Regions from separate parts of the Telluria sp. RB2R28 genome, predicted to be linked through region 3. Evidence: predicted binding sites of a transcription regulator. Region 3 holds the regulator's gene; each other region holds the start of a gene.
The links. The regulator sigma-54, encoded in region 3, starts transcription at its own class of promoters, with help from an activator protein. The targets are predictions, from matches to a motif close to TGGCANGNAANCTGCTTT.
Positions count from the first base shown of each region.

Region 1: a site for sigma-54 is predicted at 2,471-2,488, ahead of AC56LV_RS23885 (pilin). Genes of this name have one in related genera too.
Region 2: a site for sigma-54 is predicted at 2,136-2,153, ahead of AC56LV_RS17250 (PEP-CTERM sorting domain-containing protein). Genes of this name have one in related genera too.

Region 1 covers NZ_JCASIK010000010.1:30,032-34,242, reverse strand. Annotated here, with positions in the region: gene AC56LV_RS23890 (S9 family peptidase) at 1-1,839, shown strand, start outside; gene AC56LV_RS23885 (pilin) at 1,899-2,396, opposite strand; gene sucD (succinate--CoA ligase subunit alpha) at 2,703-3,584, opposite strand; gene sucC (ADP-forming succinate--CoA ligase subunit beta) at 3,604-4,211, opposite strand, start outside.
Region 2 covers NZ_JCASIK010000004.1:353,598-357,808, reverse strand. Annotated here, with positions in the region: gene dnaE (DNA polymerase III subunit alpha) at 1-1,170, opposite strand, end outside; gene AC56LV_RS17250 (PEP-CTERM sorting domain-containing protein) at 1,404-2,090, opposite strand; gene AC56LV_RS17245 (sulfurtransferase) at 2,320-3,213, shown strand; gene AC56LV_RS17240 (TolC family outer membrane protein) at 3,294-4,211, opposite strand, start outside.
Region 3 covers NZ_JCASIK010000003.1:20,937-25,147, forward strand. Annotated here, with positions in the region: gene AC56LV_RS12360 (enoyl-CoA hydratase/isomerase family protein) at 1-682, opposite strand, end outside; gene hpf (ribosome hibernation-promoting factor, HPF/YfiA family) at 781-1,137, opposite strand; gene AC56LV_RS12370 (RNA polymerase factor sigma-54) at 1,212-2,696, opposite strand; gene lptB (LPS export ABC transporter ATP-binding protein) at 2,711-3,466, opposite strand; gene lptA (lipopolysaccharide transport periplasmic protein LptA) at 3,463-4,011, opposite strand; gene lptC (LPS export ABC transporter periplasmic protein LptC) at 4,057-4,211, opposite strand, start outside.

The DNA.
Region 1 (4,211 bases), on a different contig from region 3:
ACGCCGCAGCGCCTGACCGACCATGCGTCGAGCAGCGCCGATCCGGAATGGTCGCCGTCGGGCGACGCTGTGTATTTCCTGTCCGCGCGCTCGGGCTCGTCGCAGGTATGGCGCCAGCCGGTGGCCGGCGGCGCGCCCGTCAAGGTCACTGACCTGCCGCTGGACGTCGACAACTTCCGCGTCGCGCCTACCGGCGACCGGCTGGCGTTCAGCCTGGCGGTGTTCCGCGACTGCGCCGACCTGGCCTGCACCAAGGCCCGGCTCGATGCGAAAGAAAAAGAAAAGGCCACCGGCAAGGTGTATGACCGCCTGTTCGCACGCCACTGGGATACCTGGAGCGACCACCGCAATGCGGTGCTGTTCTCGGCGCCGATCGGCGCGGCAGGCGCGATCACCGGCGAGCCGGTCAGCCTGTCGGGCTCGCTCGACGGCGACGTGCCCTCGAAGCCTTTCGGTGACCGCGAAGAGTACCGCTTCAGCCCGGATGGCAAGACGGTCGTATTCTCGGCCCGCATCGCCGGCAAGACGGAAGCCTGGTCGACCAACTTCGACCTGTACAGCGTGCCTGCCGCAGGCGGCGCTGCCCCACGCAACCTGACGGCGGACAATCCGGCCTGGGACACCAAGGGCACGTTCTCGCCCGATGGCCGCACGCTGGCCTATCTGGCGATGGCGCGCCCCGGCTTCGAGGCCGACCGCTACCAGATCATGCTGATGGATGTGGCGACCGGCCAGAAGCGCCCGCTGGCGGCGAACTGGGACCGCTCGGCCGGCAGCCTGGTCTGGCGCGCCGATGGCAAGGCGCTGATCGTCGATGCGGAAGACATCGGCCAGCATCGCCTGTTCTCCATCGACGTGGCGGGCGGCAAGGTCACCCCGCTGACCGACACCGGCGCCGTGGGTGCCTTCGACCTGCGCCGCGATACGCTGGTCTATACCCATGCGAACCTGTCCGCTGGTGCGCAATTGTTCTCGATGAAGCTGGGCGCCAAGCCGAAGCAACTGACCACGTTGAACACCGAGCTGCTGAAAGATGTGCGCTGGGGCGAGGCGGAGCAGTTCTCGTTTGCTGGCGCCAATGGCGACACCGTGTACGGTTACGTGATGAAGCCGTGGAATGCGCAGCCGGGCCAGAAATATCCGGTGGCATTCATCGTCCACGGCGGGCCGCAAGGCAGCTTCGGCAACAGCTGGAGCTACCGCTGGAATCCGCAGACCTATGCCGGCGCGGGTTACGCGGCCGTGTTCATCGACTTCCACGGTTCGACCGGCTACGGCCAGAAGTTCACCGACTCGATCAGCAACGACTGGGGCGGCAAGCCGCTGGTCGACCTGCAAAAAGGCTACGACGCGGCGGTGAAGATGTTCCCATGGCTGGACCGTTCACGCGATTGCGCACTGGGCGCATCGTACGGCGGCTACATGATGAACTGGATCGCCGGCAACTGGTCGGATGAGTTCAAGTGCATCGTCAATCACGACGGCGTGTTCGACACGCGCGGCATGGCCTACTCGACCGAGGAGCAGTGGTTCACGGACTGGGAAAACGGCGGGCCTTACTACAAGGTGCCGGAGAACCATGAGCGCTTCAATCCGGTTCATCACGTTGCGAAGTGGAAGACGCCGATGCTGGTGATCCAGGGCGATCTGGACTTCCGGATCCCGACAGCGCAGGGGCTGGGGACGTTCACGGCGCTGCAGCGTCAGGGCGTTGAGAGCAAGCTGCTGGTGTTCCCGGATGAGAATCACTGGGTGCTCAAGCCGGCGAACTCGGTGCAGTGGCATCACACTGTCATCGGGTGGCTGGATCAGTATTTGAAGGCGCAGCCGAAAAAATAAGGCTCGAATGCAAAAAGCCCGCTGGGAAGCGGGCTTTTTTTCTGCGCTACTTGAAGATATTAACCGCCTGCTGGAGGAGTAGGGGTAGTGGTAGCAGCAGTTGGATTGTTTTTGGTGATTGCTTCTGCAGCGACTTCGTTGGCGACGGTGGTTTCGTTGGTCCAAACCAAGTTAGCGGCTTCGGCATCCGTCGATGGCTTCATCGTGATGGTGCCAGTGACATCAGTACCGATACCACTAGCCAGAGTGATCAAGATCTCGCCTTCATCGACAGCGACGCTCGCGATTTCTTTGGTGGTGAAGGTCTCTGGAATGCCGTTGTCACCCCCATTGCAATTAGTCAAGGCGCCGCCGTTTTCTTGTGCGCACACACCGACAGCGGTCTTGATCGAAGCGACCGACGACAGCACCGATGCGATCTTCGCCTTGATGGTGTAGTTGCTGTACTGCGGAATTGCCACTGCAGCCAGAATACCGATAATCGCAACGACGATCATCAATTCGATCAGGGTGAAGCCGCCTTCGGCTTTTTTGCTTGGCATTTGCTTGAAGTTCATTTTAAATCTCCAGGGTGAGTATTTCAAAAAAGTGGACCTACGTATCTTGTGCTGCTCACTGCTACGCTTTCTTATATGCAAGCGCTGTGCCAGCCCAAAAATGACGGAAAACGCTCGATTTTATTAATCCGCAGTCAACAAAACCCTGTCTCAGCACAAAAAACGGCACCCTGAATGACAATTTTTGTCAGTGCCGTGCGGCAATTTTTGTCACGTGCGATCTGTATCAACAAAAAGCGGCGCACCAAATAGAAAACGGGGAGCTCACGCTCCCCGTCTTATCTTTCGATCAATAGATCGGCAGAATTACAGCATGGCCTTCAGCAGACGCGCCATTTCCGACGGGTTCTTGGTGACGGTGATGCCGCAGGCTTCCATGATTTCCAGCTTGGCTTGCGCGGTATCCGCACCGCCCGAGATCAGCGCGCCGGCGTGGCCCATGCGCTTGCCTGGTGGCGCGGTGACGCCAGCGATGAAGCCGACGACTGGCTTCTTCATGTTGTCCTTGATCCAGTAAGCCGCGTTGGCTTCGTCAGGACCACCGATTTCGCCGATCATGATGACCGCGTCGGTATCAGGATCGTCGTTGAACATCTGCATGACGTCGATGTGCTTCAGACCGTTGATCGGGTCACCACCGATGCCGACTGCCGACGACTGGCCCAGGCCCAGTGCGGTCAGCTGTGCAACTGCTTCATACGTCAGGGTACCCGAACGCGAGACGACGCCGATGCGGCCCTTGCGGTGGATGTGACCTGGCATGATGCCGATCTTGATTTCGTCAGGGGTGATCAGGCCTGGGCAGTTAGGGCCCAGCAGCAGGGTCTTCGAACCTGCTTTGGCCATACGGTCCTTGATTTCCATCATGTCACGGACTGGAATGCCTTCGGTGATGCAAATTGCCAGGTCCAGCTCGGCTTCGACGGCTTCCCAGATTGCAGCGGCTGCGCCTGCTGGTGGGACGTAGATGACCGACACGTTGGCGCCGGTTTCTTTTTTCGCTTCAGCAACGGTGGCGAAAATCGGGATGCCTTCGAAATCTTCGCCGGCTTTCTTCGGGTTCACGCCAGCAACGAATGCTTCCTTGCCGTTTGCGTACTCGCGGCACATGCGGGTGTGGAACTGACCGGTCTTGCCGGTGATGCCCTGGGTGACTACTTTGGTATCTTTGTTGATCAGAATCGACATTTTTTTATTTCCTTAGCAATTAGGCTTGACCGGCAGCAGCGGCGACGACCGACTTGGCTGCGTCTTCCATCGTGTCTGCGGCGATGATTGGCAGGCCCGATTCGGCCAGCATCTTCTTGCCCAGGTCTTCGTTGGTGCCCTTCATGCGCACGACCAGCGGCACTTGCAGCGAAACGGCTTTCGATGCAGCGATCACGCCTTCGGCGATGACGTCGCAACGCATGATGCCGCCGAAGATGTTGACCAGGATGGCTTTCAGGTCAGGGTTCTTCAGCATGATCTTGAACGCTTCGGTCACTTTCTCAGCCGTGGCGCCACCGCCGACGTCGAGGAAGTTGGCTGGCTCGCCGCCGAACAGCTTGATGGTGTCCATGGTGGCCATGGCCAGGCCGGCGCCGTTCACCAGGCAGCCGATGTTGCCGTCGAGCGAGATGTAGGCCAGGTCGAATTTCGATGCTTCGACTTCAGCTGGATCTTCTTCGTCCAGATCGCGGTAAGCGACGATTTCAGGACGGCGATACAGGGCGTTCGCGTCGAAGTTGAATTTGGCGTCCAGAGCGATGATCTTGCCGCTGCCGGTGACGATCAGCGGGTTGATTTCGGCCAGCGATGCATCGGTTTCCCAGT
Region 2 (4,211 bases), on a different contig from region 3:
GGTGATCTTGAGCGCATACGCCACCAGCGAGCCCGCGCCCGAACCGCGGCCCGGGCCAATCGGCACGTCGTTGTTCTTGCCCCACTGGATGAACTCGGCCACGATCAGGAAGTAGCCGGGGAACTTCATGTTGATGATCGTTTGATTCTCGAAGTCCAGGCGCGCCTCGTAGCGCGGGCGCTCGCGCTCGCGCTCGGCCTCGTTCGGGTACAGCTGCAGCAGGCGGTCTTCCAGGCCTTTTTTGGTTTCGGCGATCAAAAACTCGTCGATCGTCATGCCCGGCGTCGGGAAGTTCGGCAGCTGCGGCTTGCCCAGCGTGAGCGTGACGTTGCAGCGCTTGGCGATCTCGACGGAGTTGGCCAGCGCCCCCGGCAAATCCTTGAACAGCTCGGCCATCTCGGCCTGCGACTTGAAGCACATGTTCTCGTTGAAGCGGCGCACGCGCTTGGCGTTGGCCAGCATCTCGCCTTCGGCAATACAGACGCGCGCTTCGTGGGCGATGTATTCGTCCTTGTCGAGGAACTGCACCGGGTGCGTGGCCACGACCGGCAAGCCGAGGCGCCCGGCCAGCGCCACCGAATGGCGCACCTGCTGCTCCTGATTGAGCTGGCCGGCGCGCTGGATCTCGATATAGAAGTGGCCCGGGAACACGCGCGCCCAGCGCGCGGCATTGGCTTCGGCGCGGGCGATGTCGCCGTTCTCGATGGCCTGGCCGACGTCGCCGAAATGCGCGCCCGACAGCACGATCAGGCCATTGGCCTGCGACTGCTCGGGATGCAGGGTCGACGTGGACGTGGCCAGCGCTTCGAGCCATTCGGCGCGCAGTTCGGCGCGGCCCTTGTGCTGGTTGGTGAGCCAGGCACGCGCCAGCAGGTCGCACAGCTGCAGGTAGCCGGTGTGGTTCTTGGCCAAAATGAGCAGGCGGTGCGGCTTGTCGCGGTTGTCGTCGTTGGTGATCCACGCATCGACCCCGACGATCGGCTTGACGCCCTTGCCGCGCGCCTCTTTGTAGAAGCGCACCAGGCAAAAGGTATTGGCCAGGTCGGTCACGGCCAGCGCCGGCTGCCCGTCCTTGACCGCCGCCTTGACCAGCTCGTCAATACGGACCAGGCCGTCGACGATGGAGTATTCGGAGTGGATGCGCAGATGGGTAAAAGTCGGGGAAGTCATCCCCGCATTTTACCGCGCCCCGGGCAGTCGCATGGGGTAGACCAACGAGAATGGGGTTGCTGAAATATCTCCCGGCATCGGTTGACCCGGGCGTGTGAATCTGCGCTGTGACTCTGGGCCATGACTCGGCCTCGTTGTCTGGTAAACGCAAAACGTCGTTCCCGCTTGCGCAGGGAACGACGTTTTCAGACTGACGCTGGCGAGCAGACTGACGCCTGCGCGCGCTTGCGTAATCAGCCGCGCTTGTTGCGACGGGTGAATGCCAGGCCAGCCAGCGCCAGACCCATCAGGGCAACGCTGCTTGGCTCAGGCACTTCAGCCGCGAATCCGCTGACGCGCAGGTTATTCACGTTCACGCTCAGGCCTTTGTCCAGACCCAGGGTACGAACGCCGATCGTGTTGAACGACGTCAGGCTCGAGTTACCGGTTGCTTTCAGGTCGGCGCCGGTCAGCGACGCCTTTTCGGCAGCCGTTGCATTGAGCCACATGTCGAAGCGGTTGTAGGTGGTCGAGCCAGCGGCCTTGTACAGGTTCGCGAAGATGTTGTAGGTGGTGCCTGCAATCAGATTGCTGTTGTTCATGAAAGGGCCGCTCTCGCCGCCCAGGCGTGCGAACAGGTCGTTGGTGCAGCTGCCACCCGTGCCGCAATTTGCCTTGAAGCCGACGTTCGGGCCTTTGTAGGCCTGGGACATGTTGTTCGAATTGCCGAACCACAGGGCCAGGAAATCGTTGTTGTCGACCGTGGCACCCGTGTAGGTGAAGTTGAAGTCGATCAGCACGCTGCCGCTCTGCGCTGCCGGCAACACATTCGTGTAGGCAGTGTTGCTATCCGAGTTGAAGGTCAGGGTAGCAGGAATGGTAGCGGCCGAAGCAGCACCAGCAGTCAGCGAGAGGGCCAGCAGAGCGATATTACGGATCATTGTTGTTTTCCTAGTAGATCAAAGTTTGACAGCACAGCCCTCCTATAAGCAAGCTTGATGCCAGCTAAGTGCTTACCATAAAAATCAATGACTTATTTGATCAGAGTCAATGCTCTGATGCAATGGTGTAAATCTATTCGACAAGCATATGGCGCTTGCCTGCTGGTTGGCGCGGCCGACTGACTTATAATATCGGCCTGTCCGTTCACCGCTTTTCTTCTCTATCGCCATGTCTTCCGCTCAACAGTACGTCAACATCGCCGCCTACAAATTTGTCACGCTCGACGATCTGGAAACCTTGCGCCCGCAGTACCAGGCGCTGTGCAACGAGCTTGCCCTGAAGGGCACGGTGCTGCTCACGCCGGAAGGCATCAATATGTTCTTGTCGGGTACACGCGAGCACATCGACACGTACCTGGACTGGGTGCGCAGCGACGCCCGCCTGGCCGACCTGACTTGGAAAGAAAGCCTGTCGACCGAACAGTCGCACAAGCGCATGCTGGTCAAGATCAAGAAAGAGATCATCACGATGCGCATGCCGCTGATCAAGCCCGAACTGGGCCGTGCGCCAGCGGTCGATCCCGTCACGCTCAAGCGCTGGCTCGACCAGGGCCACGATGACGACGGCGTCGAGGTCGTGATGATGGAAACGCGCAATGCCTTCGAAGTCGACGTCGGCACGTTCGAGAACACGCTCGACTACCGCATCGACAAGTTCACCGAATTTCCCGAGGTCGCGGCGCAGCACCGGGATGAACTGGCCGGCAAGACGGTCGTGACCTTCTGCACCGGCGGCATCCGCTGCGAGAAGGCAGCGATCCACATGAAGGAAATCGGCTACGAGCGCGTGTACCAGCTCGAGGGCGGCATCCTGAAGTACTTCGAGGACGTCGGCGGCGCGCACTACACGGGCGACTGCTTCGTGTTCGACTACCGCACCGCGCTCAATCCGAAGCTCGAGCCGACCGAAACCGTGCAGTGCTTCGCCTGCCGCGCGATCGTGACGCCGCGCCAGCAGTTGTCGCCTGATTATGTGTATGAGGTGTCTTGTCCGCATTGCGTGGGCAAACATGCCACCACGAGCGCAGTGGCCGCCGGCAACGCCAGCAACGCGCCTGGCTGACCCCACGCAGCACCATTGAAAAAGGCCTACGCGCTAGTTGCTCGTAGGCCTTTTTTACGTGCGGCAATGGCGCCGCCGGATTACTGGAAGTACGCGGCCAGCAGCCTGACGTCATCGCGGCCAAGCGTGCCGGCGGCAGCCTTCAAGCGCAGGGACGCCAGCATGTAGCCGTAGCGCGCCTGAGCCAGGTCGCGCTGCGCGATCGACAGCTGGCGCTGCGCATTGAGCAGATCCAGGTTGATGCGCACGCCGCCCTTGATGCTTTGCTCGGTGGCGGTAACCAGCAACTGCGCCGAATCAACCGCCTTGATCAATGCATCGATGCGCGGCACGCTGCTTTCAGTGAGCGTGTACTGGCGACGCAACTCAACCAGTGTACGGCTGATCTGGGTTTCGAGCTCGGCCAGTGTCCTGCCCTTGTTGGCCGCCGCCTGGCGTGTCGATGCGCTGATCGCGCCACCCGAATAAATCGGAATATTCAGCTGAAAGCCGATACTCTGCGTCTTGATATCCTGGTTGACGGTGTTCGTGGTATCGGAAATACCACGGTTATAGCTCGCCACCGCATCCAGGCGTGGATAGTGCGCGGCGCGCTGTCGCTTGATTTCCTCGGTAGAAATTTGCACATTGAATTGCAGCGCCTGGATATCCGGATTGCGCGCCAGCGCAGTTTCTTTCCAGCGGTCGTAGCCGAGCACATCCTTTTGCTCGACGCGGAAGCCTGGCTGGAGCTGGGTCAGCGTGTCAACCTGACCACCGACAATACCAGCCAGCGTATCAAGCGCCGACCCCAGCGTGTTCTGGGCTTCAATCAGCGCAGCCTCTGCCAGATCCAGGCGCGACTGCGTTTCGAGCATGTCAGTCTTGGTGCCTTCGCCTTTTTCGAACAGGCGGTTATTGACGCTGCGCTGCTCGGCGAATACTTCACGCTCGGCACGTGCCAGCGCGACCTGATCGGCCTGGAACAAGGCATCGAAGTAGGCCTCGGCCACGCGCAG
Region 3 (4,211 bases):
ATTCACTCTCGCCGGCATGCTGGATGGCGAACGCGCGGATCGCCGCCGGCAGATTCGCGCCCGGCGTCGCCTCGATCAGCGCGTGCAACGCCGCCAGGTCTGCGCCCGGCACGAACACGTCGGCCAGGCCCACGTACAGTGCGTCGGCCGCGCCGATCGTCAAACCGGTCAAGCCCAGAAACATCCCCAGTTGCCCCGGCGCGTGCGACAGGAAATGGCTGCCGCCGACATCGGGGAACAGGCCGATATTCACCTCTGGCATTGCCATCCTGGTGCGCTCGGTGACGATGCGCAGGCCGCAATCGGGCCCACCCTGCGCGATGCCCATGCCGCCGCCCATGACCACGCCGTCCATCAGCGCGATATACGGTTTCGGATAAAAATGGATCAGGTGGTTGAGCGCGTATTCTTCGGTGAAGAAATCTTCGAGCAGTGCGCTGCCGCCTTGCGGCGAGGCGTTGCCGACGTCGTGGAAGAAGCGGATATCGCCGCCGGCGCACAGCGCTTTTTCACTGCTGCTGGTGATCACGACGGCATCGACCGCGGCGTCGAGCTGCCAGTCGAGCAGGATCGTGGTCAGTGCGCGCACCATGTCCAGCGACAGCGAATTGAGCGCCTTGGGCCGGTCGAGGGTAATGATGCCGGTACGGTTGGCGATGCGGGTCAGGACGTGTTCGGGCATGGCGTGATCCATCGAAAGGAAACACGTATTTTACCGGCAGCGGGATGCAAAAAGGGCGTCCCGAAAAGACGCCCCTGGCGGTGGTGACCTGCGCTCGATCAGGCGGCAGCGACGTCTGCTTCGTTGACGTCCAGGCGTTTGATCGCTGTGCGGTTATGGTCTTTGAGCATCTGCTTGTGCTTCAGGATTTGTCGATCCAGTTTATCCATCAACATGTCGATCGCGGCGTACAGGTCTTGCGCGACGCTCGCCACGTGCAGGGTCTTGCCCGACACCTGGACATTGATTTCAGCTTTTTGCCTTTTTTCTTTTTCAGTGAGGTTATCGACGGCCAGGAAGACGTGGGTATCTATGACTTGATCGAAATGGCGAATAATGCGTTCCAGCTTATTCTGAACGTATTCACGGATGGCAGGGGTGACTTCGAGATGGTGACCACTGATGGTGAGGTTCATACACACTCCTTTGAAGATGTCACGTCGCTTGCACCACACAGGAGCTGAAGGCACAGACTGTATGAGCGGCGTTGTTACAAGGCTTTGCGGAGACTGACGGGGGGGATCTTGAGCGCTTCACGGTATTTTGCGACCGTCCTGCGCGCAATGACCATGCCTTGTTCCCCGAGCATTTCCGCGATCTTGCTGTCGGATAATGGATTCTTAGGGTCTTCTGCTCCTGTCAATTGTGCGATGAGCGCACGGATTGCCGTTGAGGATGCTTCGCCGCCCGCTTCAGTGGCAACGTGGCTACCGAAGAAATACTTCAACTCGAACATGCCGTGCGGGGTCAGCATGTATTTCTGGGTTGTGACACGAGAGATCGTGCTCTCGTGCAGACCTAGTGTATCAGCTATCTCGCGCAAAACAAGGGGCCGCATGGCAACCGCGCCATGGCTGAAAAAGTTGCGCTGGCGCTCGACAATCGCCTCGGCCACACGCAGGATCGTGTCGAAACGCTGGCGCATGTTCTTGATGAGCCACTTCGCCTCTTGCATCTGCGCGCCCATCTGGCTCTCGCTGCGGCCCTGCTTGAGCATCGTGGCGTACAGGCTGTTCACGCGCAGGCGCGGCATGACGTCCGGGTTCAGCGTGACCGCCCAGCCGTTCTTGGCGCGCCGCACGATCACGTCCGGCACCACGTAATCCGACACGTTCGACGCGAACGCGGCGCCCGGGTGCGGATTGCACTGGCGGACCACGGCCTGCACTTCGCGCAGGTCTTCGTCGTCGCAATCGAGCGCTTTTTTCAGTTTGCTGTATTCGCGCTGCGCGAACCACGTCAGGTAGCCTTCGACGATCTTCAGGGCCATGCGGCGCGTGACCATCGGCACGCCCGGCATGCGCCGGATCTGCAGCGCCAGGCATTCGGCCGCACTGCGCGCGCCCACGCCCACCGGGTCCATGCTCTGCACCATCGCCAGCGCGCAGCGCAGTTCGTCGAGGTCGACGTCGAGTTCTTCGGGCAGCCGCGCGTGGATGTCGTCGAGCGGTTCTTCCAGGTAGCCGTTGTCGTCGAGCGCGTCGATCACCAGTTCGGCCAGCGCGCGGTCGCGGGTCGACAGCAGCGTTTCGCGCACCTGTTCCATCAGGTGTTCGCGCAGCGTGATGGCGCACGCCTCCAGCTGCGGGCGGCCGTCTTCATCGTCGCTGCTGGCGCTGCCGGACGACGTTCCGCTGCCTTCGCTCCACTCGTTGTCGGGCCGGTCGCCATCGACCCCGCCACCTTCAGCGCCCTCGCCCTCGGCCGGCGCGCTGCCTTCGCCCTCGGCCTGCTGGCCCGGCGCCGGCGGCGCCTCGCCAGGTGCCGGCGCATTGTTGATGGCCCCATCGGCCAGCAAGCGCACCGAATGATCGAGCGGATCGTCGAGCCTTTCGAGCAGCGGGTTATCGCCCAATATCTGCTCGATCTCCTGATGCAGTTCGAGCGTGGACAGCTGCAGCAACCGGATCGATTGCTGCAGCTGTGGCGTGAGCGCCAGGTGCTGCGAAGTGCGGAGCTGAAGGGACTGTTTCATCAATTGAGTATGGCTTACATGCGGAAATGTTCACCGAGGTACACGCGCCGTACCGACTCGTCGGCGATGATATCGTCGGGGCGGCCGGATGCAAGCACCGCGCCCTGATTGATGATGTAGGCGCGGTCGCAGATGCCAAGCGTCTCGCGGACATTGTGGTCGGTGATCAGGACGCCGATCTTGCGCTCCTTGAGGAAGCGCACGATGCGCTGGATCTCGATCACGGCGATCGGATCGACGCCGGCAAACGGTTCATCGAGCAGCACGAAGCGCGGGTTGGTGGCCAGTGCGCGCGCGATCTCCACGCGGCGCCGCTCACCGCCCGACAGCGACAGCGCCGGGTTCTCGCGCAGCTTCTCGATCTGCAGGTCGGCCAGCAAGGTGTCGAGGCGGTCGCTGATCTCGGTTTTGGTGAGCGACTTGCCGTTGACCTTCTGCAGTTCGAGCACGGCGCGGATGTTTTCTTCCACCGTCAGCTTGCGAAACACCGACGCTTCCTGCGGCAGGTACGACAGGCCGAGCACCGCGCGGCGATGGATCGGCAGGCTGGTGATGTCGGTGCCGTTGATGCTGATCGAGCCGGCGTCCGACGGCACCAGGCCGACGATCATGTAGAACGAGGTGGTCTTGCCGGCGCCGTTCGGGCCCAGCAAACCCACCACTTCGCCGCATTCGACATCGAGCGACACGTCGCGCACGACCAGGCGCTTGCCATAGCTTTTCTGCAGGCCCTTGACGACCAGCGTGCTGCGATCGTTCAGTTCCGTCATTGCGTGCCTCCGGCCGGCGCACGCTTGGGCGCCAGGATCAGCGTGCCGCGCCCGCCGCCAACCTTGCTCTCGCCGCTGACATCATTGCGCACGGCGACGACTTCCTTGCGGTTGTCGTACGAGATGAACGGGCCGGTCATCTGGTTGGTCATCCGGTCGTTTTCGAGTTCCTTGACGACGGCGTTCGAGTACAGGCGCACCAGCTCCGAGCGTTCGTCGTATTCGATGCGTTCGGCCTGGCCTTCGACCCACAGGTTCGGGCCGCCGTCGCGCTTCTGACGGAACGTGGCGGGCTTGCCGTTGGCGGCGGTGAGCGTCACGCTCATATAGCCTTCGGGTGTCTCCCTGACGACGGCGCGTTCGGCCTTGACCAGCAGCGTGCCGCGGGTCAGGATCACGTTGCCGGTGAAGGTGCGTACGCCTGCGACGCCATCAAGGTCGCCGTTATCGTATTCGAGCGCCGCCTGCTTGAGCGAGTCGGCCTTTTCGGCCATGGCGGTCAAGGAAAGGAGTGAAAAGAAAGCGGCAGCAAAAAGTTTTTTCATTATGGTGCTGGTCCTGGGTTAGCACGCGCGCATGGCTGATGGCCTTCAGCGCTGGCGTGGCGGATAGACGATACGGCCGCGGCCGGACAATTGCATCTGCATGGTCGCGTTGTTGGCCATCATGCCGGTGGCCTTGAGGCTGGACGCGCCAAGCTCCATGTCGATCGGCTGGTCGGTCTTGACGATTTCTTCGTCGGGCA